One region of the Cryobacterium sp. 10C3 genome, then DNA from elsewhere that is predicted to be linked to it. Evidence: riboswitches for the same ligand, from Rfam matches in the RefSeq annotation. Region 1 holds a riboswitch; the other holds the start of a gene.

The links. A riboswitch is a leader RNA that binds a small molecule or an ion and turns the genes downstream of it on or off. The one in region 1 is predicted to bind magnesium.
Region 2: it holds a riboswitch for magnesium, as region 1 does, so the genes downstream of both, RGU41_RS03540 (Nramp family divalent metal transporter) here and RGU41_RS14635 (Nramp family divalent metal transporter) in region 1, are expected to answer to the same signal.

The regions. Positions count from the first base shown of each region.
Region 1 is NZ_JAVIWF010000002.1:2,877,191-2,892,157, forward strand. It holds gene RGU41_RS21015 (MIP/aquaporin family protein) at 1-123, shown strand, start outside; gene RGU41_RS14620 (hypothetical protein) at 200-574, shown strand; gene RGU41_RS14625 (FtsW/RodA/SpoVE family cell cycle protein) at 979-2,163, shown strand; gene RGU41_RS14630 (magnesium transporter MgtE N-terminal domain-containing protein) at 2,590-3,888, opposite strand; gene RGU41_RS14635 (Nramp family divalent metal transporter) at 3,950-5,533, opposite strand; M-box (ykoK) riboswitch at 5,888-6,057, opposite strand; gene RGU41_RS14640 (hypothetical protein) at 6,325-7,014, shown strand; gene RGU41_RS14645 (LCP family protein) at 7,456-8,928, opposite strand; gene RGU41_RS14650 (glutamate decarboxylase) at 9,617-11,014, opposite strand; gene RGU41_RS14655 (KUP/HAK/KT family potassium transporter) at 11,564-13,474, shown strand; gene RGU41_RS14660 (DUF1345 domain-containing protein) at 13,871-14,527, opposite strand; gene RGU41_RS14665 (hypothetical protein) at 14,791-14,967, shown strand, end outside.
Region 2 is NZ_JAVIWF010000002.1:608,269-623,235, reverse strand. It holds gene RGU41_RS03560 (hypothetical protein) at 1-273, shown strand, start outside; gene RGU41_RS03555 (ATP-binding protein) at 277-948, opposite strand; gene istA (IS21 family transposase) at 945-2,471, opposite strand; gene RGU41_RS03545 (magnesium transporter MgtE N-terminal domain-containing protein) at 3,759-5,057, opposite strand; gene RGU41_RS03540 (Nramp family divalent metal transporter) at 5,119-6,702, opposite strand; M-box (ykoK) riboswitch at 7,057-7,226, opposite strand; gene RGU41_RS03535 (hypothetical protein) at 7,494-8,183, shown strand; gene RGU41_RS03530 (LCP family protein) at 8,625-10,097, opposite strand; gene RGU41_RS03525 (glutamate decarboxylase) at 10,786-12,183, opposite strand; gene RGU41_RS03520 (KUP/HAK/KT family potassium transporter) at 12,733-14,643, shown strand.

The sequences.
Region 1 (14,967 bases):
GTGGGCTCAGCCTATTTTCTACGCGGCCCAGGTGGCGGACCCACGGGGACGAAAGCCGCCCAGGGAAGAACCGACCCCGAGCAACCCAGCCAACGACACCCCCACCCCGATAACCGATTGTGAACGCTCCGCCAAAAGACCAGCACGAAAACACACCAGATTGCGGTTGAGGAACCAGGCTAGCTGGTCATGGTGTCCCGTGTCGGTCTTCGTGACCCGGTGCAGGGCAGGTCTCGGCGCCATGGCTCAGGAAACGCGGACTGAGCATTACGATCGGCTGCTGCCTCCCGGCACCGGTACCGGTACCGGCAGGTGGAACACGATCAAACGCCGCCTCTTCGACCACATGTCAGTGGACTGGCGCGGCACTGGTCACCCACTTTCCATCGACTTCGTCGCGCCGACCACGATCCGAATCCGAAATCACCTGGCGACTTTGTCCGTCAGAGGCTGGCGCCTGGATGTGAAGATGAGGAAAAAAGAGAGGAGAGCACTCAACACCGGGCTCCCAATCACCCATATTTGGCTCGGCACTGACGTCGCTTCAGCGGAGGTCAGTGCCCATTTCCTCTGACGTTGTCTCGCTGAAACCGTGAGGCTGCCTCACCGGGTTGCTCGTGATGTGGCCCGGTTGCCCAGTCCGCATCCAGGTGTATCGGCGCGACGATGAAGGGATCGATGTCACCTGTCCCGGGCCTATGACAGCTGAAGCCAGCCCGTAGATGGCGTCGTGCGACACGCTTCCACCCTGCGATAATTCTTGTGCCGCTGAGGGAGGATAGTCCAACGGGCATGTCACAGGAGGACCGGCCACAATTTTTGATGGTTGGTTGGTTCTTTCCAACAAGTGCCATTTACTGATGGGGCACGCGGGAAATCTGAGACCACATGAAAAATTCACTGCGCACTCGCTCCACTTTGAGGTCCGTTCGCCCTGCCACGGCAGACACCGCGTCGGCGCCGATACCCCAAGTGCGAATGATTCGGGTGAGGCGAATTTTTCATGCTCTGCCAACGAATTACTTCCTGCTGTTGGGCACGACAGTGTTCTTGGTCGTGTTCGGAATGGCCATGGTCTTGTCTTCCTCGTCGGTGGATTCATACCTGAGCGGTGGCGGATTCTTTGGCGTGCTCCTCCACCAGGGCTTCGTGGCCCTGGTCGGCATCCCGTTGATGCTCCTCGTCAGCCGGGCTCCGCTCAAATTTTGGCGACGGATCGCGTGGCCGGCCTTGATCCTCACTTGCTTCGTGCAATGCCTGGTATTCACTCCGCTGGGCGTGACCGTCGCCGGAAACACCAATTGGCTATCAGTGGGCAGTTTCCAATTCCAGCCCTCCGAAGCCATCAAGGTGGCTTTGGCCATCTGGCTCGGCACGATCCTCGCTCACAAGCAAAACCAACTCGACGACTGGCGACACGTCCTCATCCCCGTCCTCGGAGTCGGCGGGACCGCGGTCATGCTTGTCATGATCCGAGGTGACCTCGGTACGACCGTCATAATGGCCGGGATGCTCTTTGGTTCGCTCTTCTTCGCTGGCGTACGGTTGCGCATGCTGGCGATTCCCCTAGGAATTGGCGCTGTGGGCGCTATCGCCGCTGCCGCGGGAAGCGCTAATCGGTTGACGCGTATCCTCAGCTTCTTTGGAACTGGATGCGACACCACGACCGGGACGATCTCGGCTTCATGCTGGCAACCCCTGCACGGCACATGGGCGCTGGCCAATGGCGGAGTCCTCGGCGTTGGCCTTGGCAACTCCAAGGCCAAATGGTCCTGGCTACCGGCCGCCGACAACGACTACATTTTCGCCATCATCGGCGAAGAACTTGGCCTCATCGGCGCCGTCGCCGTTCTCCTCCTGTTCGTACTCCTCGCAGTCGGGTTCATCCGAATCATGAGCGCCACAACACACCTGCAAGCCAAAGTGTCCACCGCAACAGTCATGGTCTGGATCATCGGCCAGGCCCTCGTTAACATTGGTGTGGTTCTGGGGTTCATCCCCGTGCTCGGAGTTCCCCTCCCCTTCATCTCGGCCGGAGGCACAGCCTTGCTCACGACCCTCGTGGCAATCGGCGTCGTGCTCTCCTTCGCCAGGAACGGTCAAAACACAAGAGTTAGCGACAAGCTCCACACGTCCCCCGCCATACGGCCCGCTGGCTCGTAGCCCCCGCGGAGCTCGTCGTTCCATCTCAATGTCAAGATCGCCGTCGGCCTCGCGGTGGAAACACCAGTCAGGGAGAGCCTCGGGGCCACCGCGCCCAGCGGTCACGACGCCCCCATGCCGTTTAGCGTATGGATTACCTCGCGGTAGAGCTTGTACTTGCCTCTGGCGAACATAGCGCCCGTGATGTGATTCTGCTGAGCTCTCGGTCACCCTTACGAATTCGGTGAGAAGAGAGACGGAGGGAAGAGAAGGAAACACTTCACAGCCGGTGTCGCCGAATCGCCTCTACGTAGCGCGGAACTGAGATCGTGTCAGCGGAGATCCGAGCCCATTTCCTCCGCCGCTATCTCAGTGAAATCGTAACGCTGCTCTGGATGAGACGATCCTTCACTGGGAGGAGCCACTGTTCGAAAAGACGGCACGATCTCACACGGCGCCCGGGGTGAGGGAGGCGTGAGTTTGGGGTTCGCGGCGTTGCCAGTCCTGGGGCAGGGCGGCTTCGAGGGCGTCGTCGACGGTGATGATGCCGAGGATGTGGCCGCTTTCGTCGAGGACCGGGAGGGTGAGGAGGTTGAAGTCAGCCATGCGGGTGGTGACGTCGATGATGTCATCTTGTGGTGCGGCGTGAACGGGATCAGGGTCAGCGACTTCGCGAAGGGGACGGTGCGGGTCTGTTTGGAGGGCGCGGATGATACTGATCGCACCACGGAGTGTTCCGTCGTCGGCGGTGCTGTAAATGGTGGTGAGGGCTTCCGGTTGTTGAGTTGTCGAGGTGCGAATGAGATCAAGGGCGTCCTGGATGGTCGCGTGCTCCGCCAGAGCGAGGTATTCCACACCCATGAGGCCCCCTGCCGTTGCGGTGTGGTAGCCCAGCAGGGCCAGAACTTTGGTGTGTTGGGGTTCAGGGAGCAGAGCGAGGACTTCCCGGCGTCGCGCCTGAGGAAGGTCAGTGATGGCGTCGGCCGCGTCATCTGCCCGCATCCGGGTCAGGACAGAAGCGACGTCAGCAGTACTTCGGGATTTGAGGAGATGGGTGAGGCTGTCTTCGTCGAGTTCTTCAAAGACGTCTGCTTCGAATTCCGGGTCGTTGTGGACTTGAGTGAGGAGTTCGCTTTGCTCTTTAGCGTCTGCCGTTTCGATGAGGTCTGCAATTTGGGCTGCTTTGAGACGGCGTAATTTCCCAAACGGGGCGCGAACGAGGACCGACGGTTCGTGGCCGATGAGGGCTTCAAAGGATTTCCAGTCCCGTGCCGGGTCGGTGGCGATGTTCTTCCGGGTGGACCACCAGTGGGTTTGGTGCACGTTCAATCCTGTGACAGCCCACGTGGCGGTGTCGGAGCTGAGATAAATGTCGTGAGCACGGACGAGGGAGGCCATGTGCACGTCGATGAGGCGGTGGCCCAGGACGTCAGCGTTGAGTAGGACCTCGCCCGGGCGGCGCTGGAATGCCCGCACGTTCAAGCGGGCTGTGGTGAGCTCGACTCGATTGGGTTCCAAGGCTCTGACGTCGGCGATCGGGACGTAGATGGTTTCGGAACCCACTTTGACCACGAGCGCGGTCACGAGGGGGTAGTCATCTCCCCTGAGGCGAACAATGACGTCAGCGAGTTTGGCAAGTTGTTTTCCTTGGCTGTCGACCACGGCATGGCGCAGGAGTTGGGAAAGACGGAGAGCGGATTTAGTTGTTGTTGGAACGGGAGAGTTAGACACAGTGGCTTCTTTCACGAACAAGGCTAGGTAGAGGTGGCACGTTGTCGGGGTGGTATTGAGAATATGGTGCTCGCGGCTAGTGGCCCAGTGCGAGCTGGATGACGCGGACCACGACGAGGACCATAGCGAGGATCAGGTAGGCGCGCAGCACGCCCAATCCGATGGTCCGACCGGTGGAGAGCTCCGGGCGGGCGAGGAGGGTGAGGGGTGGCATCCGCCAACGGAGACGTTGACTGTGTTCCATCGGGAGCACCGCATCACCGGCCGGGCGTCGCCGGCGAAGGACCAGGGCGGTCGCTCCGACAAGAATTCCCAAGACGCTGCCCCCGCCGAGGATGGACAAGATTGTCTCTCCCGTGATGTCTGGGAAGAGAACGCTGGCTGTGAGGATGATGGAAAGCATGACCAGCACGGCGACGACAACAGACGTGAACAGGTTCAACCATTTGCCGTTGACCCAGGGGCCCAGCACGTCTTTGTCGTTGCAGAGCAATAAGAGGAAGACCGTGGCTGAAGGTAGCAGCACCCCGGCGAGAGTCTGTACTCCCACGGTCAAGAGTCCCAGCGGCGCACCGGGAATCAGAACAATCGTGGCTGCCAGGGCGAGGAGGGCAGCGAATACGGCGTAGAAGCCCTTCGCTTCCCACGGTTTGCGGTGCAGGGAGTGCTTCAACCCCAACACGTCGCCCAACGCGTATGAAGTAGACAAACCTACTGCGGCCGCACCAATAATGGACGCGTCGATCAACGCGATCGCGAACATCACTCCCACGCCACGTCCGACAAACTTGCCGAGGCCTTCTGCGACCCCGAGTGCGTCAGTGAAATTGCCGAATTCGGGCCGGCCCGTGAAGGTGGCGGACGTGAAGCCGATGATCGCGGCCGCACCGACGATGACCATCAAGATCCCGATCCACAAGTCGACCTTTTCGTAATTCATGAACCGGGGCGTGATGCGCTTGTCAATGACATAGGACTGTTGGAAGAACAACTGCCACGGGGCGACGGTCGTGCCGACGATCCCGATGATGAGCAGCATCACCGTGGAAAGTTGGGACCCGGGTGGCATCCCGGGGAGCACAAAATTGGTCGCCATCTCACCCAGATTCGGACCCGACAGAAAGAAAATGGGGACCAACAAGAGGGACCCGGCAACAAGAACCATGCTGACGCGTTCGAACCGTTTAAAAGACCCGGTGCTGACGGCGCCGAGCACGAGCACGGCTGCAACAATTACGCCGGGAATCTGGGGGATGCCCAGATACTGCAAGCCCAAACTGATACCGATGAATTCGGTCACGATGGTGAGCGCGTTCAGGATGAACAGGTCAATGACGCTGAAGGCTCCCCAGAACTTTCCAAAACGTTCCAAGATGAGCCGGGCATGGCCCACCCCCGTGACCACCCCCAACCGCAACACCATTTCCTGGTTCACGTAGAGGACAGGTACCAGCAGCAGCAACGTCCACAGCAATGTGGTCCCATAATTTTGGCCAGCTTGCGTGTAGGTCCCAAACGCGCCAGCGTCGTTGTCGCCGACCATCACAATCAGTCCAGGACCCAGAATGGCCAAAAGGGTACGCAGTTTTGCCCGCACGCCCCGCCGCGGCGCATCATCGCCGAGTCGAATCGTGCCCATGGCCCCTTCAATATCGCCCACGTGCGCGGAATCCAGGACCGCTGACACGGGCCCGGTCGGAGGAACGAGGTTTGACGTTGTATCCATGGTGAACTTTCTGCAGGAAATGAAAAGACAGGATCCGGGAGCCGATCAAACGCGGCCCCACGAGGGCCGGCGATGTCGGGAACACCGCGGAAACCACAGGGCCGGGCGAGAAAATATGACCTGGCCGGGCTGCGATCACCGCGGGGCACGCCACCAGAAAGGCGTGTGCAGGCAGACTGCTACCTGGTGCGCGTGGTCGGCAGGAGGTAGGGTCTATGGCTCTCGCTCATTGACGTGCTCCCTCCGCTTTGCTCAGCGCACACGAAGAGTCCGACCAGACCGGCCGAGGTAACCTCTCCTCGTAAGACCTTTGGCACTTTGCGGCGTTAACCCGGAAACCGGGAGCCAATCGGGGCAATCCCTTGTTCCGGGAAAACCTGTCCTGACCCGGGGCGTCTCTGGACGTTGGGGGTCGCTGGCTTATATCCACAAAGGAGCCTCAGCTAACGAACGGCGCCCTGCAAAGATGACTGTACGCGGAGACCCCAACAGAAGCAATCGCGGCTGTCAATGTTCCACAAGCGTTCACCTTGCCGCGACGTTAAACGGCCGCCGTCTGGGCGGCGCGGCAACATGGATAGCTTTACCTTGCTAGCGCGCCGCGTTCTAAAGTGCTCAACTCGACTAGATCCCCCGGTCCAACCCTTCATCGGACCCGGAAAGACCAGAACGCCAAGGGCGAGGACCTAAGTCGAGACCAAGACTTGAGGAAGCAGAGGACAGGGATGCACTCATTCGGATCACTCATCCTGCTGCCACTGAACGCGAACCAGGTCGCAGCCGGTTCCCGGTCTGATCCCGGGCCTGACCTTCCTCTCGGCACGATGACGGACCCGACGTTCACCGCCCAGGCGCGTCTGGCCGCTCACCGACTAAATCTCTTCCGGATCGCACCAGACATGGTCCTCACGCCCTGCGAACCGGGCTGGATGCCGCTCACTCAAGGGGTACTGACGGAACTGCGTCACCTACCGCGCGTTGTCCGCTCCGACCGTCGACTGGACGTTGAAGAGGCCTGGGATCGTCACCAAAGCGCACGGCGCCAAGACCCCTCACTCCGGCCCGGCTGGTTGTCGCGGACCGAGTCGTCCCCCGAAGCTGGCGACACCGGTGACGCGACTTCGACCTCGTTCAGCCCGCCGAGCAGACTCGAACTATCAGCAAACATGGACACCAAGAACGTCGTATCCACTTCGAGGCGGTCGTTCGTCACAGATCTGCTCATGCCGCTGCTGTCCGACCGGCAAACCATACTTCTCATGGCAGATCCGCACGTTATTGCTCAACTACGGATCGTTCTCAACGACAGCAATGCTCGGCAGACCCGTGACGCTGAACTCCCGACCGGGCAACTCCTCCGATACGACTTCGACCGCAACCTGCACCCCCTCAACCCCTTGGGAAGCTCCCTCTAACCGGCGATCTCCAGTTCTCCACGCTGGTAGCCGCCACTCCAGCACGACGCTGCCAAGCGTGCCAGCGATGCCAACACCGAGCAAACTGGCAGCTGAGGCGCTGTCGACCGGCGTCTTCGCCGATATCCAAGTGGTGCTTTCCCACGAGTGGTGATGAATGCACAGAAGTCGCTGCTCTGGGTTGCATTCGAGGGCCCTAGAACCCGAGGACCCGAGGACCCGAGGATGAAAGCGTCGAGTTGCGGATATCGACGCCGGGACAAGGCCAACAGGGATGCGGGCGGTATCCGTGGTCCGGGGACTTTCTGCCCAAGAAGCAATCCCTCTCCCCTGCTCCAGCCAGAAAATAGGCTTTCGCGTTAGACAGGTACCGTATCCGCGTGTCTCAAAGCGCTATTTTCGTTGTGACCCAGCGTGGATTTCCGGGATGGGTCGAGCGCCCTAGTTTCCTTTGCTGCAGGTTTGTTGAGCTGCTGTTTGTCCCGTCACGGTCGCCGGGAGGACGGCGCCCCCGGGGCCGGGCGTGGCCGCCTGCACAGGGGTGGGTGTGGTGGCCGGTACAGTCTTGCCCGGCACAGGAGTCGAGAGGGAAGTGGGCGTGGGATTCGGGGCCGCGGGCGCAGATTTGTCCAGAACGGCTGCCCGACCGGGGGCACCGCTGAGCTGAATGGGCTGGTCAGCGGCGAGAGCTGCGTTCACGACAGCAGCACCCTCCTTCTGCGGGATGACACGGTTCACATCCTGAGGGTCGGCCACAGCGGGGTACTGAAGGAAGACCATGTTCGCCAACCCGGTATCTTTGAGCGCGAGCGCAATTTGGACCTGAGTCGTGGGATTGGTCAAGGTATCAGAGAGGACCATGTTGTCTGTCGCCGCCTTGGCCAGGGAGTACAGCATGACAGGGTTACCGAGGACGCCGCCCGTTTCGACTTTCCGGGCCAACGCAGCCATGAACACTTGCTGGTTGCTGATGCGGCCCAGGTCGCTGCCGTCACCGACACCGTGTCTGCTCCGCAGGAACGACAAGGCCATGTCACCGACGATGCTCTGCTGTCCGGCCGCCAAATGCAAGGGCGGATTCGTGTAGAGGTCATCGATCGGGGAGGCCACACACACGGTGACGCCGCCGATGGCGTTGGACATCGCTGAGACCCCGTCGAAACTGATCTGGGCGGCGAAGGGAATCTGAACGCCGGTAAGTTTTTCGATCGTGAGCACCACGCAGGAAAGCCCTCCGCGGGCGAGCGTCGCGTTCAACATCACCCGACTGGACGCCGACGCCGTCGACCCATCAGATTGCGGACACGCAGGAACAGGGATCATGAGATCCCTAGGGAAACTGATCACACTCACGTTCTGATGGTTTTTCGAAATGTGTAATAACAGGGTGACATCGTTATTGCCCGCACCGGAACTTCCCGCCAAACCTGCGCCCGTCGCAAAAGCCCCACCCTGCCCGGACCGGGTATCCGTTCCCGTCAGGAGTAGATCGACCCCGCCGGAAATGGCTGCGACGTCTGCCGCAGGCGCAGCAGTGCTCCCGGGTGTGTCCGCAAGGTGGGCGAGATGCACGCCCGGTTTCACGCTGCTGGCAACATCCCACGTGGCAACAGCTGCAATAGTCCCCCCACTGACCAGGAGAACGCTCACGGAGAACACGAGCGCGACCCTCACGGTTTGCCATGGGCCACGCCGCTGCAACCGTCCGTGCCGAATAGGGGCACCCAAGGAATGCGCTCGCGTCCGAAGCGGTTGCGGCGGCTTTTCCGTCACGTTGACCCCGGCTTTCTCCTGCGGTCCGAAAGCGGCTACCCCGTCAAAAACAACACGCTTGCTCCGCACCTTATACAACGCGAGTAGGCAACTGCTGGGAACCCACCGAGCGGTTCGTGGCTCTGTCAGCAGCCGGAGCATGGGGAATCGAGAGTGTAGCTGGGACCAGGCTGCGTTCTGGCGCGGTGCGGGAGTGTCCTTCGGGCCTTTCCCGGGTCGAGGGCCTTATATAGGGACGTGCTTCATTGTTGCCTCCTCGACTGCCTGCTGTCCTATCGGAAGCACCGTCATGTCCACCGACCGTCCCGCTGACCGTCCGGAGCGCCCCAACACTTCGCGGGCAACGCATGCATTGACTAACCTCTGTCCACGCCCGACCTCGCGAACTGCTGTGAGGAGGCACACCGAACTTCTACACTCGACAAGACCTATTACGCTGAGGGAAACCCGATGTCAACAATGTGGACGGCCGTGACTCTCCGGACGGACGATGTTTTGGGCCAAACTTTTGTTGTCGTGGTCAAACGTGACCAGCACGGCCACGTTCCAACGGTCCTCGTCAACCCAATCGACACCGCCGGCCGCAGGCTGCCGGGTGTTTGGCTGAGCGAGGCTTCTCACCACACTGTCTACCGGCGCCTGCCAGAGAATCCCTCACTCTAGGAGTGCGGTTCAGTTCTCGTTCAGTGCTTCCCCTCCGCGATCCCCCTCATGGTCGACGCCGCCACCACGCCTGTCGTGACCGGGTCTCCTTCATGGCTGCATTTGGCATCGCGGCGCCCAACCGAACATACGGGGAATCTGCTGTGCGGATGACCGCCGCGGGGTGTCAGTGCGTGAATCCGGGTTGCTGCCCTTCGACCGGCATCGGCCCCTCGAGCCTGTCGAGGTAGGCCGTCTCCTGCTCGATGACCGTGAGCAGGCGTGCGGCCAGGTCCATGCTGAGCCCGTTGCGCACAACGATGCGTTGCACCGTCATCTCGGACAGGTCGTCGGGCATCCGGTAGGCGGGAACGAGCCAACCATGGGAACGCAGCCGGTCCGAGAGGTGGAACAGGTTCCAATTCCGGGTGTGGCCGGGGGTGAGCCGCCACGCGAACACCGGGATATCGGAACCGTCATTCCACAGGGTGAAGGCGCCGATCTTCTCGATGCCGCGCGCAAGGAATCGTGCCACGTCCTGGGACACCTGCTGCACGGCACGGTATCCCTCGAACCCGAGCCGGAGGAAGAGGTAATACTGCAGGAGCACCTGCGCGCCGGGACGGGAGAAATTGAGGGCGAACGTGGGCATGCTCCCGCCGAGGTAGCTGACATGGAAGACCAGGTCCTCCGGCAGCAGGTCCTTCGAACGCCAGACGATCCAGCCCAGGCCGGGGTATACGAGACCGTACTTGTGCGCGGACGTGTTGATCGAATGCACCCGTTCCAACCGGAAGTCCCAGGCCAGTTCCGGCTGCAGGAAGGGCGCGATCATGCCCCCGGATGCCGCGTCGACATGGATCGGAATGTCCAGTCCGGTGCGTTCCTGGACCTCGTCGAGGGCTGCGGCGATCGCCGCGACCGGCTCGTAGACCCCGGTGTAAGTCACGCCCATGATCGCGACGACGCCGATCGTGTTCTCATCGACATAGCTTTCGAGGTTGTGGCCGTCGAGGCTCGGATGCTCCTCGCTGATGGGCACGAAGCGCGCCTCGACGTCCCAGTAGTTGCAGAACTTCTCCCAGCACACCTGCACCGCGGAACTCATCACGAGGTTCGGCTGCCCGGTCGGCTTCCCGGCCGCCCGCCTGGCCTGCTGCCAGCGTCGTTTCAGGGCCAGTCCGCCGAGCATGCACGCCTCCGAGGATCCGATCGTCGACGTGCCGATCGTGTCCATCGGCTCAGGCGCATGCCAGAGGCCCGCGATCATCCGCCAGCAATACTCCTCGATCGCCGCGGTCTGGGGGTATTCGTCCTTGTCGACGACGTTCTTGTCAAAGGCCTCCGTGTAGAGCCGGCCGGCGTGATCATCCATCCAGGTGCCCACGAAGGTCGCGAGGTTCAGCCGGGCATTGCCATCGAGCATGATCTCGTCGTGGATGATCTGGTACGCCGTCTCCGGCTCCATCGGGTCCGCGCAGAGGACATAGCGTGGGACAACGCTGTCCTCTCCCGGGCGGGCGAAGAGCGGGTTGATCTTTAAGAACTCCGGCTTGAACTCTGAGTTGGCCTGCATGGGGTCCATGCTGCCGTATCGGGCCGGGAATCGACCACGAACCGCCGTTGCCCGCAGCCCGGTCGGGGTGGCGTATGCAGTCGATCTGCTCTGCCGCAACGACGGGATGGTGTTGGAGATCATGTCGAAAAATGTACGTGTTGCTCGAGCTCGCGGGACGAAACACCGAAGACGAATCCGCGATGACCACCTACCGTGCCCTAACCCGCCACCGCGTCTCGACCCGCATCGCCGCCCTGCTCGTGGTGTTACCGCCTTCGATGACGACCAGGGCTTCACGCACCCCAGCCGCCGGGCCTTCCATCTATTTCCGGAGGTTCACAGAGAGGGGCGGTCCGTGGGAACTTTGGAGTGGGCGCCGGCCAGGTCGACTTGGTGCTCACCGATGGTTGCCGACACGTCGCACGATACCCGTTGCGGCACAGAACGCTCTCCACGCACCCTAGGATTCAGGAGTTAGTTGACGCGGCGCCTTCAAGACCGCTTCGCACGCTAACCGTTAACCGGATCGACAGCGGTCCCAGCTGCCGTGAGCCTGTCTTGGACGTAGAAAGATTCGTGAAGTTGGAAAAATTGAGCGCACGCGGTCCGGCTTTGGTTGTGGGTCCCATGATTGCGGCGATGGGTGTCGTCTTCGGCGATATTGGCACCAGCCCGCTTTACGCGGCGACGACGACGTTTGACGCCGGCAGCTTCGATGCCAGCGGACCGTCGGCCGAATATGTGTATGGGTCGACGGCGACCATCGTCTATGCGCTCACTTTGGTTGTCACGATCCTCTACGTGCGTTTCCTAATCCGGGCTGACAACCGAGGCGAAGGTGGGCTTCTCGCACTATTCGGGCTTCTCCGCCGGAGCGGTCTGAAAGCTCGAACCCTCACGACCTTCACTATTGTTGCCATGCTGGGTGCCGCAATGTTTCTAGGCGATAGCGTGATCACTCCCGCGATCTCGGTCCTGTCCGCAGTAGAAGGTCTAGAAGTGATCCAGCCGACCCTGTCCGCCCTTGTGGTGCCGATCGCAGTCGTGATCTTGCTGGGTGTTTTTGCGATACAAAGATTTGGCACCCGAACAATCGGACGGCTCTTCGGCCCGATAATGTTGCTCTGGTTTCTTGTCCTCGCAGTGACGGGTGGCGCATCGATCCTGGAGGACCCCGCGGTCCTTCAAGCGCTCTCGCCGCACTGGGTTGTACTTTTCTTCATCGACCAGCCCGGGACAGCATTCTTCGCCCTCGGAGCGATCGTTCTGGCCGTTACGGGAGCCGAAGCCCTCTACGCCGACCTCGGCCATTTCGGCCGACAAGCGATCACGCGCGCATGGATGTGGGTCGTCTTTCCCGCCCTGGTCCTCAACTATCTTGGGCAGGCGTCCTTGGCTCTGCGCCACCCGCAGGAGGCGACCGCATCTTTCTTCGGCCTCGTGCCCGCGTGGGGTCAACTCCCCATGGTCATCCTCGCCACGGCCGCCACGATCATCGCTTCCCAGTCTGTGATCTCAGGGACATACTCCGTCATCCATCAAGCGTGGCGTCTGGGGCTCTTCCCTCCACTTCGAGTAGTTCACACATCGGAAAAGAACGAGGGCCAGATCTACGTTCCAGCCATCAACGTCCTACTTGCACTTGCTGTGCTCGCCGTGACAATTGGCTTCCGAGGATCCGCCGCGTTGGCCTCCGCATACGGCATCGCCGTCACCACTACCATCTCCATCACCAGCATCGTCTACCTGGCCTGGAGTTGGGCACACTCCAGACGCCTCACGCCAAGAATTATCGCCGCAGGCGCAATCCTCCTGGTTACTATCGCGTTCCTCGTTGCGAACCTACCCAAAGCGACCTCGGGAGGGTGGCTCCCACTGGCAATTGGCGCAATCATATTCACAGTGATGGGCTCATGGTGGATAGGACAGCAACGCATCCGCGCCGCACGACGCATCGGCGAGCTCCCCATCAGCGACCTGGAGTCCTTTCTCACACGCGCCAAAGGGGACCTGTTCCGGGTTCCCGGAGACGCAGTGTTCATTACCCGGAATCCAAATATTGTGCCCGTTGCCCTGCGCACAATGGTCACTCAAAATCATGCCCTCCAAAAACGCTCCATCCTCTTGAGCTGGTCAACGATCGACGTCCCCTCCACCGTCGGGATGAAACAACGAATCAACGTCGAAACGTTCCCCTCCGGAATCGTTCGCGTCGTCGCGAAAATCGGATTCCTTGAGCAACCCCGGATGACAGAACTGCTGACCGAAGCTCACACCGTTGACAAGACAGCGCTAGTAAATTTCGCTTCCTCACGCGCAACATTCTTCATTTCCACCCCAGTACCCCGCTACAACCGGCGGAGCAAAATGTTTCGCTGGGCCCAAGTCCTCTTCCTAGCCCTCGACAGGCTCGCACCCGACCCCGTCGACGTCATCGAGCTTCCCCGAGACAGAACCATCGTCCTCGCCCGCGAAGCACTCCTCTAAACCTCGGACCAACTCAAAGAAACGGTTGACGATCCCACAACCCCAGGCCGCTAACACTTGCTGAAGTTCACGGCCACATCGTTGGGTCAGAGGACGGGAAAAGCGCGATCGCCAAGGAAGACCATCAACGGTGACCCTTTGGCCGAAGAAGAACGAAAAGGGTTGAGGGAGGCTCGCACGCATCTGGGCTCGGAAGGCCGCCAGGCAACGGCTGTCTAGTTCTGAGTTTTCGAGACGGAGCTCGCGCGCGAATCAAGCCCCGGGACGGGGCCCTGACCGGGATGGAGCAGAACACGAAACCGGGACCCGAGCGCCTTTCTGGCAACACTGGGGATGCTTCGTTCCTTCTCCAGACGTTTTGTCTCGAGCGAGTACGTGGTGCGCTGAAGCAGATGGTTAGTGGGCGAGTCCGGAAACGAGGTTGATCGTTGTCGCTAGGACAACGACTCCCAAGACGTAAGAAAGCAACGAATGGCGCAGCGCGGTGATGCGGATATCGTGATTTTGCAGATTGGTGTCCGAAACTTGGAACGTGGCCCCGATCGTCACGGCCAGGTAAGCGAAGTCGGAGTACCGGGGCGGCTCGCGTTGATTGAAGTCAATGCCCCCGGTTTCGTTGCTGTAGTACAGGTGCGCGTATCGCAAGGTGAACACGGTGGTGACCATCAGCCAAGAAGCCGCGATCGTTGACAACGCCAAGGCGACGAGTCCGGCTTTGGCCAGTCCTTCCACGGTGCCAGCCTCAATGAGGATAAGCGCAATGGCCCAGAAACTGGCGATACTTGCGCACAGAATGAGTACCTCGGCGGCGAACCGGGATGGATCTTCTCGAGTGGCATATCGTGCGGTCTCAGAATGATCCAGTCGACCTACCGCTATCCACGTCCACGACAGGAAGACGACCGCCGCCCCAACCCAACCGATAGCCGGCGCGAATGCCCATTTCACAATCAGACCAGAGGCGACGCCAACGAGCACGCCAACGATGAGAGCCACGCTCGCCCTCGTGCCAGCATGAAAAATTGTTGATCGAAAGTCCTGCACCTGCTCCATCCCCAGATCCTCGCACAAAGCGCACGATTTAGAACCAACCGCCGGTATGTTGTGGATGTCCCCTACTGGAATTCTGTCGCTAGCCTCGCCAATGCGTAGGTCACGGGTTCGCCCACGCCTCCCCAAAGACCAGGATGAAGAACTCTCGTAGAGCATTGGACATGCTGCCGCTCATATCCGCTGAAGCGGGGCGCGCAGAAATCATGAGGGAGCCAACGGTGGGATACTTCACACCTCCAACATGAAATGGGAGCACCGACATAATGAGCGCAGACTTCGACTACACCCAACACCCGAGAGCCGCCGAACGTGCCGCCCAAGGGCCGCCGACCGTGCGCTCAGTTCTCTCGAAGTTGCGCGCTGATTCCGGCCGGGTGAACGGCATCAATCAAAAAATCGGCTTGGGCATCACGAAGAGCGTCGGAACAATTAATACGCTC
Region 2 (14,967 bases), 2.3 Mb from region 1:
GCGCTGCGAACGAACAACCCGCACCTCGTCCTCACGAAAGACTCACGCGCTCACGAAACTGCAGCGTCGCCGTATTTCATGACTCATATTCTCGATCCGGCCGGCGTCACGCCAGCTGTCCTGCGTCAAACCCGTCTCGCCGATCTCGCCCACTCCCACGACCCGAGACTGGTCGCCGCGGCATTCGGCATGACAGCCGGCGGCGCACTGCACTACGTCTTCGATGCTGTCGACCGCGAGGAAGAAGTCTTCGCTTCAACCTATGAAGATTAGGTATCAACTCGCATACGTCAACTTGAACGTATGCGGCTTCGCGGGATGCAGGTTCGACGAGACCGCGATGGATCGTTTCTCGTAGGCCGCATCGACGAGTCGATAGAGGCCCTCCGCGGCGTCGGCCCCGACTTCGAGGAGCCCGATGTCATCGATCACGATCAGGTCCGAGCGCAGGATCCGGGCGACGACCCGGCCGACGGAGTCGTCGGCGCGGTGCGCGCGGACGAGAGCGCCGAGGTCCTCAAGGCGGAACCACGCGACCCTCATCCCGGCCTCGACGACTTGCTGGCCGAGGGCCTCGAGGAAGAAGGTCTTCCCAGTCCCGGAGGGCCCGCAAACGACGACGTTCTCCTTCCGGCCGATCCATTCCAACGTCCGGAGGGCCTGCTGGGTGGGGGCCGGGATCGAGGACGCCGATTCGTCCCAGGTGTCGAATGTTTTTCCTGTGGGGAACCCCGCCGCTCGCCTCCTGGTCGCGAGCATCGACCGGGACCGGCCGGTGATTTCCTCAACGAACAGGGCTTTGATGATCTCGACGGGTTCCCAGCGTTGGGCCCGGGCTGTTGCGATCAGTTCCGGCGCCAGGGCGCGGGCGTAGGGCATCTTCAACTGCCGCATCAACGCTTCCAGGTCCGCGGGCAGCGCGGGCGCGGCGGCCTGGGTGACGCTCACGCGCTCTGCTCCAACTCGTCATCGGCGGCTTGCCCGATCGCCGCCCACCCGGCGGTGCCCTGCGCGAGCGAGCTCGTCTCGCCCGCCGTGCGTGCCTGCGGACGGATCGAGCCTGCGCTGAGGAGGGAGGCGAGGTCACCGGTCGCGAAACGACCATAAGTGGCCGCCTGCCCGAGGGCCTCATCGACCGGGGCGGTGCCGCTGATCTTCGCCAACGCGACGGCCTCGGCCATCTTCACGTTCATCCGCGCGGTCCCGGCCGCGGCCGCTTCGAGTAACCACGCGTGCGCGCCAGCCCCGATGGCCAGGAACTCCGTCTCCGCTGCGCTGCGCGGGGTGATCGTGTAGTCGCCCGGGATCTTCTCCCGATGGTCGGGGAAGTGCGCGTCGTCGATCTTCGGGCTGCCCGGCCGGGCCCGCCGGTGCCGGGCGACTTCAACGGGCCCGTCACTGCCGACGTGGACGATGACGACCTGCTCGGAGGCCCCGACCCCGTGGCTGCGGACGAACACACGGGCGCCGAGCAAGTGCGCCGGCACCGAGTACTGGCCGTTCTCCAACGTGACCATCGGCGTGTTCTCCGGGACGGCTCGCGTCAGGCCCAGCGCGACGGTGTGCGCCGTGTCAGGGACCCGGTGCAACCGGGGCCGTTCCTCCTCGAGCATCACCGACGGCTTCCGCCTGGTGGCGCGGTGCTCCCGGGTGTTGACCAGGGCCATGAATGCTTCGTAGGCCGCTTCGACCTCGGCGAACGAGGCGTATTCGGGCCGCAGGTTGGTGTCTTTGGGCACGATGTCAGCCTTGGCGAGCTTCACCGAGGACTCCACCCCGCCCTTGGACGCAGGATCCGCGGGCTGACACGTCAGCACGCTCACCCCGTAGTGGCGGGCGAAGTCCACCGTCTGCGGATTCCGCACCGGCACCCCGGCAACATGGGACACGGTGACCGTTTTCTCGTTATCGGTCAGGACGTAGGTCGGCGCGCCGCCAAGGAGCCGGAACGAGCGATCCAACGCGGCGAACACGCTCGGCGCCGTCCGGTCCCGCAACGCGATCACGATCCGAAACCGCGACCACGCCAGCCACGCGACGAACAACACCGTCTTCTTCCCATCGATGACGGGGCCGTCGCCGAAGTCATACTGCAACCACATCCCCGGCTCCGTGATCCACGGCCGGTGCACCCGCACCCGACCGAGCCGGAACGCAGCGCGGACCTGCGCGACCGCCCGCCGCGTCGACCGCTCCGAACCCGCGTAGCCCAGACCGATCAGTTTCGCGTGGGCCCGGTCCGCACGGATCTTGCCCTGCGACGCCTCCACCCATTCCTCGATCTTGGGCAGGAACGGGTCCGTGACCCGGCCCCGGTAGGCGGGCTCCGCGAGCGGACGGCCCGCGTCGCGCGCGGCGACGTGCCGGGCGACGGTGTGATGCGAGCACCCGGTGAGCTCGGCCGCGGCACGCAACGACTCAGTCAGGTCGTAGGCAGCGAGTATTTCCATGATTTCTCCGTCAAACTTCATTCAGGGCCTCTTCCTGGGCGACTTTGATGCGACTAGACACCGTCATCAAATCCCAGGAAGGGGCTCCCGCCACGTAACCGGGCGGGGGTTCAGAAATAGAAGTGGGCAGATCTCATGGCCACCAACGGGCCGTTCTACTGGCCATCAGTGGGCACTTCCGTGGCCGCCTATGGGCAGTTTGGCATGGCCGCTAACAAATGGTCCTGGCTTGGTTCCGCGCGGATGTCAATGAGAAACCGTGTTCAAGGCCTCCGCATGCCTCATAACCCTAGAGATATAAAACGTCTCACGACTCCCGTTTCTCGCCTTCGCAGATCGACGGAATCTCGCCTGCAGCAATTCTCATGACTACGTCACACAACCTCCTGCTTGAATTGCAGTACTCACCGTTAGTTCTGAAACACTCGGGATCACCAGTTCCGACCTTGCCGTTCCCACCGCACACGCGTGTCCCGCACAGCCGGCATTCAGCCCACCCGCCTACCGTTGACGGCGGAGTCCCCCACTCCAACAAACGAGCCCCGGCACATTCCTCGCCTCCCCCAGGTGCAGGGAAGCCGGGGCTTTTTCGAGGCCACCGGCGCCCAGCCCGGCTGCGCGAAGACGCTCTCATGCACGCCGCGGCCGGGGAACAGCATCGTGTCGACGCTCGTTGAATAGTAGGCCGTTGGCGCTGACACATCGAATACACCGCGGCCTCCGACAACTCCGCGACGTCGTCCCAGCCGAGCCCGAGCCGCTCTGTTGCAGCGAGCACAGCCCGAATACTGTGCCGGGACATCCCCTGAGCAGACTCGATCGCCCGTCGCGACAAACCCTGATTTCGCTGCTGCAGGATCTGCTTCGCTTTGATCTTCCGTACCATTGCCGGTACTCCTTCCACCACGTGGCGCTCACATGGTGGGAGGAGCTTTTCAGGTGGTGCTCAACCACGCCGGCAGTGGGGCTGAACGATACGAATCACGCATCTGAACAGTGGGGCTCACCCGCACCACAGGTGGTGCCCAACGAAGCCAATATTCACTGGCGAACATAGCGCCCGTGATGTGATTCTCCTGAGCTCTCGGTCAACCTTACGAATTCGGTGAGAAGAGAGACGGAGGGAAGAGAAGAAAGCACTTCGCAGCCGGTGTCGCCGAATCGCCTCTACGTAGCGCGGAACTGAGATCGTGTCAGCGGAGATCCGAGCCCATTTCCTCCGCCGCTATCTCAGTGAAATCGTAACGCTGCTCTGGATGAGACGATCCTTCACTGGGAGGAGCCACTGTTCGAAAAGACGGCACGATCTCACACGGCGCCCGGGGTGAGGGAGGCGTGAGTTTGGGGTTCGCGGCGTTGCCAGTCCTGGGGCAGGGCGGCTTCGAGGGCGTCGTCGACGGTGATGATGCCGAGGATGTGGCCGCTTTCGTCGAGGACCGGGAGGGTGAGGAGGTTGAAGTCAGCCATGCGGGTGGTGACGTCGATGATGTCATCTTGTGGTGCGGCGTGAACGGGATCAGGGTCAGCGACTTCGCGGAGGGGACGGTGCGGGTCTGTTTGGAGGGCGCGGATGATACTGATCGCACCACGGAGTGTTCCGTCGTCGGCGGTGCTGTAAATGGTGGTGAGCGCTTCCGGTTGTTGAGTTGTCGAGGTGCGAATGAGATCAAGGGCGTCCTGGATGGTCGCGTGCTCCGCCAGAGCGAGGTATTCCACACCCATGAGGCCCCCTGCCGTTGCAGTGTGGTAGCCCAGCAGGGCCAGAACTTTGGTGTGTTGGGGTTCAGGGAGCAGAGCGAGGACTTCCCGGCGTCGCGCCTGGGGGAGGTCAGTGATGGCGTCGGCCGCGTCATCTGCCCGCATCCGGGTCAGGACAGAAGCGACGTCAGCAGTACTTCGGGATTTGAGGAGATGGGTGAGGCTGTCTTCGTCGAGTTCTTCAAAGACGTCTGCTTCGAATTCCGGGTCGTTGTGGACTTGAGTGAGGAGTTCGCTTTGCTCTTTAGCGTCTGCCGTTTCGATGAGGTCTGCAATTTGGGCTGCTTTGAGACGGCGTAATTTCCCAAACGGGGCGCGAACGAGGACCGAGGGTTCGTGGCCGATGAGGGCTTCAAAGGATTTCCAGTCCCGTGCCGGGTCGGTGGAGATGGTCTTCCGGGTGGACCACCAGTGGGTTTGGTGCACGTTCAATCCTGTGACAGCCCACGTGGCGGTGTCGGAGCTGAGATAAATGTCGTGAGCACGGACGAGGGAGGCCATGTGCACGTCGATGAGGCGGTGGCCCAGGACGTCAGCGTTGAGTAGGACCTCGCCCGGGCGGCGCTGGAATGCCCGCACGTTCAAGCGGGCTGTGGTGAGCTCGACTCGATTGGGTTCCAAGGCTCTGACGTCGGCGATCGGGACGTAGATGGTTTCGGAACCCACTTTGACCACGAGCGCGGTCACGAGGGGGTAGTCATCTCCCCTGAGGCGAACAATGACGTCAGCGAGTTTGGCAAGTTGTTTTCCTTGGCTGTCGACCACGGCATGGCGCAGGAGTTGGGAAAGACGGAGAGCGGATTTAGTTGTTGTTGGAACGGGAGAGTTAGACACAGTGGCTTCTTTCACGAACAAGGCTAGGTAGAGGTGGCACGTTGTCGGGGTGGTATTGAGAATATGGTGCTCGCGGCTAGTGGCCCAGTGCGAGCTGGATGACGCGGACGACGACTAGGACCATGGCGAGGATCAGGTAGGCGCGCAGCACGCCCAATCCGATGGTCCGACCGGTGGAGAGCTCCGGGCGGGCGAGGAGGGTGAGGGGTGGCATCCGCCAACGGAGACGTTGACTGTGTTCCATCGGGAGCACCGCATCACCGGCCGGGCGTCGCCGGCGAAGGACCAGGGCGGTCGCTCCGACAAGAATTCCCAAGACGCTGCCCCCGCCGAGGATGGACAAGATTGTCTCTCCCGTGATGTCTGGGAAGAGAACGCTGGCTGTGAGGATGATGGAAAGCATGACCAGCACGGCGACGACAACAGACGTGAACAGGTTCAACCATTTGCCGTTGACCCAGGGGCCCAGCACGTCTTTGTCGTTGCAGAGCAATAAGAGGAAGACCGTGGCTGAAGGTAGCAGCACCCCGGCGAGAGTCTGTACTCCCACGGTCAAGAGTCCCAGCGGCGCACCGGGAATCAGAACAATCGTGGCTGCCAGGGCGAGGAGGGCAGCGAATACGGCGTAGAAGCCCTTCGCTTCCCACGGTTTGCGGTGCAGGGAGTGCTTCAACCCCAACACGTCGCCCAACGCGTATGAAGTAGACAAACCTACTGCGGCCGCACCAATAATGGACGCGTCGATCAACGCGATCGCGAACATCACTCCCACGCCACGTCCGACAAACTTGCCGAGGCCTTCTGCGACCCCGAGTGCGTCAGTGAAGTTGCCGAATTCGGGCCGGCCCGTGAAGGTGGCGGACGTGAAGCCGATGATCGCGGCCGCACCGACGATGACCATCAAGATCCCGATCCACAAGTCGACCTTTTCGTAATTCATGAACCGGGGCGTGATGCGCTTGTCAATGACATAGGACTGTTGGAAGAACAACTGCCACGGGGCGACGGTCGTGCCGACGATCCCGATGATGAGCAGCATCACCGTGGAAAGTTGGGACCCGGGTGGCATCCCGGGGAGCACAAAATTGGTCGCCATCTCGCCCAGATTCGGACCCGACAGAAAGAAAATGGGGACCAACAAGAGGGACCCGGCAACAAGAACCATGCTGACGCGTTCGAACCGTTTAAAAGACCCGGTGCTGACGGCGCCGAGCACGAGCACGGCTGCAACAATTACGCCGGGAATCTGGGGGATGCCCAGATACTGCAAGCCCAAACTGATACCGATGAATTCGGTCACGATGGTGAGCGCGTTCAGGATGAACAGGTCAATGACGCTGAAGGCTCCCCAGAACTTTCCAAAACGTTCCAAGATGAGCCGGGCATGGCCCACCCCCGTGACCACCCCCAACCGCAACACCATTTCCTGGTTCACGTAGAGGACGGGTACCAGCAGCAGCAACGTCCACAGCAATGTGGTCCCATAATTTTGGCCAGCTTGCGTGTAGGTCCCAAACGCGCCAGCGTCGTTGTCGCCGACCATCACAATCAGTCCAGGACCCAGAATGGCCAAAAGGGTACGCAGTTTTGCCCGCACGCCCCGCCGCGGCGCATCATCGCCGAGTCGAATCGTGCCCATGGCCCCTTCAATATCGCCCACGTGCGCGGAATCCAGGACCGCTGACACGGGCCCGGTCGGAGGAACGAGGTTTGACGTTGTATCCATGGTGAACTTTCTGCAGGAAATGAAAAGACAGGATCCGGGAGCCGATCAAACGCGGCCCCACGAGGGCCGGCGATGTCGGGAACACCGCGGAAACCACAGGGCCGGGCGAGAATATATGACCTGGCCGGGATGCGATCACCGCGGGGCACGCCACCAGAAAGGCGTGTGCAGGCAGACTGCTACCTGGTGCGCGTGGTCGGCAGGAGGTAGGGTCTATGGCTCTCGCTCATTGACGTGCTCCCTCCGCTTTGCTCAGCGCACACGAAGAGTCCGACCAGACCGGCCGAGGTAACCTCTCCTCGTAAGACCTTTGGCACTTTGCGGCGTTAACCCGGAAACCGGGAGCCAATCGGGGCAATCCCTTGTTCCGGGAAAACCTGTCCTGACCCGGGGCGTCTCTGGACGTTGGGGGTCGCTGGCTTATATCCACAAAGGAGCCTCAGCTAACGAACGGCGCCCTGCAAAGATGACTGTACGCGGAGACCCCAACAGAAGCAATCGCGGCTGTCAATGTTCCACAAGCGTTCACCTTGCCGCGACGTTAAACGGCCGCCGTCTGGGCGGCGCGGCAACATGGATAGCTTTACCTTGCTAGCGCGCCGCGTTCTAAAGTGCTCAACTCGACTAGATCCCCCGGTCCAACCCTTCATCGGACCCGGAAAGACCAGAACGCCAAGGGCGAGGACCTAAGTCGAGACCAAGACTTGAGGAAGCAGAGGACAGGGATGCACTCATTCGGATCACTCATCCTGCTGCCACTGAACGCGAACCAGGTCGCAGCCGGTTCCCGGTCTGATCCCGGGCCTGACCTTCCTCTCGGCACGATGACGGACCCGACGTTCACCGCCCAGGCGCGTCTGGCCGCTCACCGACTAAATCTCTTCCGGATCGCACCAGACATGGTCCTCACGCCCTGCGAACCGGGCTGGATGCCGCTCACTCAAGGGGTACTGACGGAACTGCGTCACCTACCGCGCGTTGTCCGCTCCGACCGTCGACTGGACGTTGAAGAGGCCTGGGATCGTCACCAAAGCGCACGGCGCCAAGACCCCTCACTCCGGCCCGGCTGGTTGTCGCGGACCGAGTCGTCCCCCGAAGCTGGCGACACCGGTGACGCGACTTCGACCTCGTTCAGCCCGCCGAGCAGACTCGAACTATCAGCAAACATGGACACCAAGAACGTCGTATCCACTTCGAGGCGGTCGTTCGTCACAGATCTGCTCATGCCGCTGCTGTCCGACCGGCAAACCATACTTCTCATGGCAGATCCGCACGTTATTGCTCAACTACGGATCGTTCTCAACGACAGCAATGCTCGGCAGACCCGTGACGCTGAACTCCCGACCGGGCAACTCCTCCGATACGACTTCGACCGCAACCTGCACCCCCTCAACCCCTTGGGAAGCTCCCTCTAACCGGCGATCTCCAGTTCTCCACGCTGGTAGCCGCCACTCCAGCACGACGCTGCCAAGCGTGCCAGCGATGCCAACACCGAGCAAACTGGCAGCTGAGGCGCTGTCGACCGGCGTCTTCGCCGATATCCAAGTGGTGCTTTCCCACGAGTGGTGATGAATGCACAGAAGTCGCTGCTCTGGGTTGCATTCGAGGGCCCTAGAACCCGAGGACCCGAGGACCCGAGGATGAAAGCGTCGAGTTGCGGATATCGACGCCGGGACAAGGCCAACAGGGATGCGGGCGGTATCCGTGGTCCGGGGACTTTCTGCCCAAGAAGCAATCCCTCTCCCCTGCTCCAGCCAGAAAATAGGCTTTCGCGTTAGACAGGTACCGTATCCGCGTGTCTCAAAGCGCTATTTTCGTTGTGACCCAGCGTGGATTTCCGGGATGGGTCGAGCGCCCTAGTTTCCTTTGCTGCAGGTTTGTTGAGCTGCTGTTTGTCCCGTCACGGTCGCCGGGAGGACGGCGCCCCCGGGGCCGGGCGTGGCCGCCTGCACAGGGGTGGGTGTGGTGGCCGGTACAGTCTTGCCCGGCACAGGAGTCGAGAGGGAAGTGGGCGTGGGATTCGGGGCCGCGGGCGCAGATTTGTCCAGAACGGCTGCCCGACCGGGGGCACCGCTGAGCTGAATGGGCTGGTCAGCGGCGAGAGCTGCGTTCACGACAGCAGCACCCTCCTTCTGCGGGATGACACGGTTCACATCCTGAGGGTCGGCCACAGCGGGGTACTGAAGGAAGACCATGTTCGCCAACCCGGTATCTTTGAGCGCGAGCGCAATTTGGACCTGAGTCGTGGGATTGGTCAAGGTATCAGAGAGGACCATGTTGTCTGTCGCCGCCTTGGCCAGGGAGTACAGCATGACAGGGTTACCGAGGACGCCGCCCGTTTCGACTTTCCGGGCCAACGCAGCCATGAACACTTGCTGGTTGCTGATGCGGCCCAGGTCGCTGCCGTCACCGACACCGTGTCTGCTCCGCAGGAACGACAAGGCCATGTCACCGACGATGCTCTGCTGTCCGGCCGCCAAATGCAAGGGCGGATTCGTGTAGAGGTCATCGATCGGGGAGGCCACACACACGGTGACGCCGCCGATGGCGTTGGACATCGCTGAGACCCCGTCGAAACTGATCTGGGCGGCGAAGGGAATCTGAACGCCGGTAAGTTTTTCGATCGTGAGCACCACGCAGGAAAGCCCTCCGCGGGCGAGCGTCGCGTTCAACATCACCCGACTGGACGCCGACGCCGTCGACCCATCAGATTGCGGACACGCAGGAACAGGGATCATGAGATCCCTAGGGAAACTGATCACACTCACGTTCTGATGGTTTTTCGAAATGTGTAATAACAGGGTGACATCGTTATTGCCCGCACCGGAACTTCCCGCCAAACCTGCGCCCGTCGCAAAAGCCCCACCCTGCCCGGACCGGGTATCCGTTCCCGTCAGGAGTAGATCGACCCCGCCGGAAATGGCTGCGACGTCTGCCGCAGGCGCAGCAGTGCTCCCGGGTGTGTCCGCAAGGTGGGCGAGATGCACGCCCGGTTTCACGCTGCTGGCAACATCCCACGTGGCAACAGCTGCAATAGTCCCCCCACTGACCAGGAGAACGCTCACGGAGAACACGAGCGCGACCCTCACGGTTTGCCATGGGCCACGCCGCTGCAACCGTCCGTGCCGAATAGGGGCACCCAAGGAATGCGCTCGCGTCCGAAGCGGTTGCGGCGGCTTTTCCGTCACGTTGACCCCGGCTTTCTCCTGCGGTCCGAAAGCGGCTACCCCGTCAAAAACAACACGCTTGCTCCGCACCTTATACAACGCGAGTAGGCAACTGCTGGGAACCCACCGAGCGGTTCGTGGCTCTGTCAGCAGCCGGAGCATGGGGAATCGAGAGTGTAGCTGGGACCAGGCTGCGTTCTGGCGCGGTGCGGGAGTGTCCTTCGGGCCTTTCCCGGGTCGAGGGCCTTATATAGGGACGTGCTTCATTGTTGCCTCCTCGACTGCCTGCTGTCCTATCGGAAGCACCGTCATGTCCACCGACCGTCCCGCTGACCGTCCGGAGCGCCCCAACACTTCGCGGGCAACGCATGCATTGACTAACCTCTGTCCACGCCCGACCTCGCGAACTGCTGTGAGGAGGCACACCGAACTTCTACACTCGACAAGACCTATTACGCTGAGGGAAACCCGATGTCAACAATGTGGACGGCCGTGACTCTCCGGACGGACGATGTTTTGGGCCAAACTTTTGTTGTCGTGGTCAAACGTGACCAGCACGGCCACGTTCCAACGGTCCTCGTCAACCCAATCGACACCGCCGGCCGCAGGCTGCCGGGTGTTTGGCTGAGCGAGGCTTCTCACCACACTGTCTACCGGCGCCTGCCAGAGAATCCCTCACTCTAGGAGTGCGGTTCAGTTCTCGTTCAGTGCTTCCCCTCCGCGATCCCCCTCATGGTCGACGCCGCCACCACGCCTGTCGTGACCGGGTCTCCTTCATGGCTGCATTTGGCATCGCGGCGCCCAACCGAACATACGGGGAATCTGCTGTGCGGATGACCGCCGCGGGGTGTCAGTGCGTGAATCCGGGTTGCTGCCCTTCGACCGGCATCGGCCCCTCGAGCCTGTCGAGGTAGGCCGTCTCCTGCTCGATGACCGTGAGCAGGCGTGCGGCCAGGTCCATGCTGAGCCCGTTGCGCACAACGATGCGTTGCACCGTCATCTCGGACAGGTCGTCGGGCATCCGGTAGGCGGGAACGAGCCAACCATGGGAACGCAGCCGGTCCGAGAGGTGGAACAGGTTCCAATTCCGGGTGTGGCCGGGGGTGAGCCGCCACGCGAACACCGGGATATCGGAACCGTCATTCCACAGGGTGAAGGCGCCGATCTTCTCGATGCCGCGCGCAAGGAATCGTGCCACGTCCTGGGACACCTGCTGCACGGCACGGTATCCCTCGAACCCGAGCCGGAGGAAGAGGTAATACTGCAGGAGCACCTGCGCGCCGGGACGGGAGAAATTGAGGGCGAACGTGGGCATGCTCCCGCCGAGGTAGCTGACATGGAAGACCAGGTCCTCCGGCAGCAGGTCCTTCGAACGCCAGACGATCCAGCCCAGGCCGGGGTATACGAGACCGTACTTGTGCGCGGACGTGTTGATCGAATGCACCCGTTCCAACCGGAAGTCCCAGGCCAGTTCCGGCTGCAGGAAGGGCGCGATCATGCCCCCGGATGCCGCGTCGACATGGATCGGAATGTCCAGTCCGGTGCGTTCCTGGACCTCGTCGAGGGCTGCGGCGATCGCCGCGACCGGCTCGTAGACCCCGGTGTAAGTCACGCCCATGATCGCGACGACGCCGATCGTGTTCTCATCGACATAGCTTTCGAGGTTGTGGCCGTCGAGGCTCGGATGCTCCTCGCTGATGGGCACGAAGCGCGCCTCGACGTCCCAGTAGTTGCAGAACTTCTCCCAGCACACCTGCACCGCGGAACTCATCACGAGGTTCGGCTGCCCGGTCGGCTTCCCGGCCGCCCGCCTGGCCTGCTGCCAGCGTCGTTTCAGGGCCAGTCCGCCGAGCATGCACGCCTCCGAGGATCCGATCGTCGACGTGCCGATCGTGTCCATCGGCTCAGGCGCATGCCAGAGGCCCGCGATCATCCGCCAGCAATACTCCTCGATCGCCGCGGTCTGGGGGTATTCGTCCTTGTCGACGACGTTCTTGTCAAAGGCCTCCGTGTAGAGCCGGCCGGCGTGATCATCCATCCAGGTGCCCACGAAGGTCGCGAGGTTCAGCCGGGCATTGCCATCGAGCATGATCTCGTCGTGGATGATCTGGTACGCCGTCTCCGGCTCCATCGGGTCCGCGCAGAGGACATAGCGTGGGACAACGCTGTCCTCTCCCGGGCGGGCGAAGAGCGGGTTGATCTTTAAGAACTCCGGCTTGAACTCTGAGTTGGCCTGCATGGGGTCCATGCTGCCGTATCGGGCCGGGAATCGACCACGAACCGCCGTTGCCCGCAGCCCGGTCGGGGTGGCGTATGCAGTCGATCTGCTCTGCCGCAACGACGGGATGGTGTTGGAGATCATGTCGAAAAATGTACGTGTTGCTCGAGCTCGCGGGACGAAACACCGAAGACGAATCCGCGATGACCACCTACCGTGCCCTAACCCGCCACCGCGTCTCGACCCGCATCGCCGCCCTGCTCGTGGTGTTACCGCCTTCGATGACGACCAGGGCTTCACGCACCCCAGCCGCCGGGCCTTCCATCTATTTCCGGAGGTTCACAGAGAGGGGCGGTCCGTGGGAACTTTGGAGTGGGCGCCGGCCAGGTCGACTTGGTGCTCACCGATGGTTGCCGACACGTCGCACGATACCCGTTGCGGCACAGAACGCTCTCCACGCACCCTAGGATTCAGGAGTTAGTTGACGCGGCGCCTTCAAGACCGCTTCGCACGCTAACCGTTAACCGGATCGACAGCGGTCCCAGCTGCCGTGAGCCTGTCTTGGACGTAGAAAGATTCGTGAAGTTGGAAAAATTGAGCGCACGCGGTCCGGCTTTGGTTGTGGGTCCCATGATTGCGGCGATGGGTGTCGTCTTCGGCGATATTGGCACCAGCCCGCTTTACGCGGCGACGACGACGTTTGACGCCGGCAGCTTCGATGCCAGCGGACCGTCGGCCGAATATGTGTATGGGTCGACGGCGACCATCGTCTATGCGCTCACTTTGGTTGTCACGATCCTCTACGTGCGTTTCCTAATCCGGGCTGACAACCGAGGCGAAGGTGGGCTTCTCGCACTATTCGGGCTTCTCCGCCGGAGCGGTCTGAAAGCTCGAACCCTCACGACCTTCACTATTGTTGCCATGCTGGGTGCCGCAATGTTTCTAGGCGATAGCGTGATCACTCCCGCGATCTCGGTCCTGTCCGCAGTAGAAGGTCTAGAAGTGATCCAGCCGACCCTGTCCGCCCTTGTGGTGCCGATCGCAGTCGTGATCTTGCTGGGTGTTTTTGCGATACAAAGATTTGGCACCCGAACAATCGGACGGCTCTTCGGCCCGATAATGTTGCTCTGGTTTCTTGTCCTCGCAGTGACGGGTGGCGCATCGATCCTGGAGGACCCCGCGGTCCTTCAAGCGCTCTCGCCGCACTGGGTTGTACTTTTCTTCATCGACCAGCCCGGGACAGCATTCTTCGCCCTCGGAGCGATCGTTCTGGCCGTTACGGGAGCCGAAGCCCTCTACGCCGACCTCGGCCATTTCGGCCGACAAGCGATCACGCGCGCATGGATGTGGGTCGTCTTTCCCGCCCTGGTCCTCAACTATCTTGGGCAGGCGTCCTTGGCTCTGCGCCACCCGCAGGAGGCGACCGCATCTTTCTTCGGCCTCGTGCCCGCGTGGGGTCAACTCCCCATGGTCATCCTCGCCACGGCCGCCACGATCATCGCTTCCCAGTCTGTGATCTCAGGGACATACTCCGTCATCCATCAAGCGTGGCGTCTGGGGCTCTTCCCTCCACTTCGAGTAGTTCACACATCGGAAAAGAACGAGGGCCAGATCTACGTTCCAGCCATCAACGTCCTACTTGCACTTGCTGTGCTCGCCGTGACAATTGGCTTCCGAGGATCCGCCGCGTTGGCCTCCGCATACGGCATCGCCGTCACCACTACCATCTCCATCACCAGCATCGTCTACCTGGCCTGGAGTTGGGCACACTCCAGACGCCTCACGCCAAGAATTATCGCCGCAGGCGCAATCCTCCTGGTTACTATCGCGTTCCTCGTTGCGAACCTACCCAAAGCGACCTCGGGAGGGTGGCTCCCACTGGCAATTGGCGCAATCATATTCACAGTGATGGGCTCATGGTGGATAGGACAGCAACGCATCCGCGCCGCACGACGCATCGGCGAGCTCCCCATCAGCGACCTGGAGTCCTTTCTCACACGCGCCAAAGGGGACCTGTTCCGGGTTCCCGGAGACGCAGTGTTCATTACCCGGAATCCAAATATTGTGCCCGTTGCCCTGCGCACAATGGTCACTCAAAATCATGCCCTCCAAAAACGCTCCATCCTCTTGAGCTGGTCAACGATCGACGTCCCCTCCACCGTCGGGATGAAACAACGAATCAACGTCGAAACGTTCCCCTCCGGAATCGTTCGCGTCGTCGCGAAAATCGGATTCCTTGAGCAACCCCGGATGACAGAACTGCTGACCGAAGCTCACACCGTTGACAAGACAGCGCTAGTAAATTTCGCTTCCTCACGCGCAACATTCTTCATTTCCACCCCAGTACCCCGCTACAACCGGCGGAGCAAAATGTTTCGCTGGGCCCAAGTCCTCTTCCTAGCCCTCGACAGGCTCGCACCCGACCCCGTCGACGTCATCGAGCTTCCCCGAGACAGAACCATCGTCCTCGCCCGCGAAGCACTCCTCTAAACCTCGGACCAACTCAAAGAAACGGTTGACGATCCCACAACCCCAGGCCGCTAACACTTGCTGAAGTTCACGGCCACATCGTTGGGTCAGAGGACGGGAAAAGCGCGATCGCCAAGGAAGACCATCAACGGTGACCCTTTGGCCGAAGAAGAACGAAAAGGGTTGAGGGAGGCTCGCACGCATCTGGGCTCGGAAGGCCGCCAGGCAACGGCTGTCTAGTTCTGAGTTTTCGAGACGGAGCTCGCGCGCGAATCAAGCCCCGGGACGGGGCCCTGACCGGGATGGAGCAGAACACGAAACCGGGACCCGAGCGCCTTTCTGGCA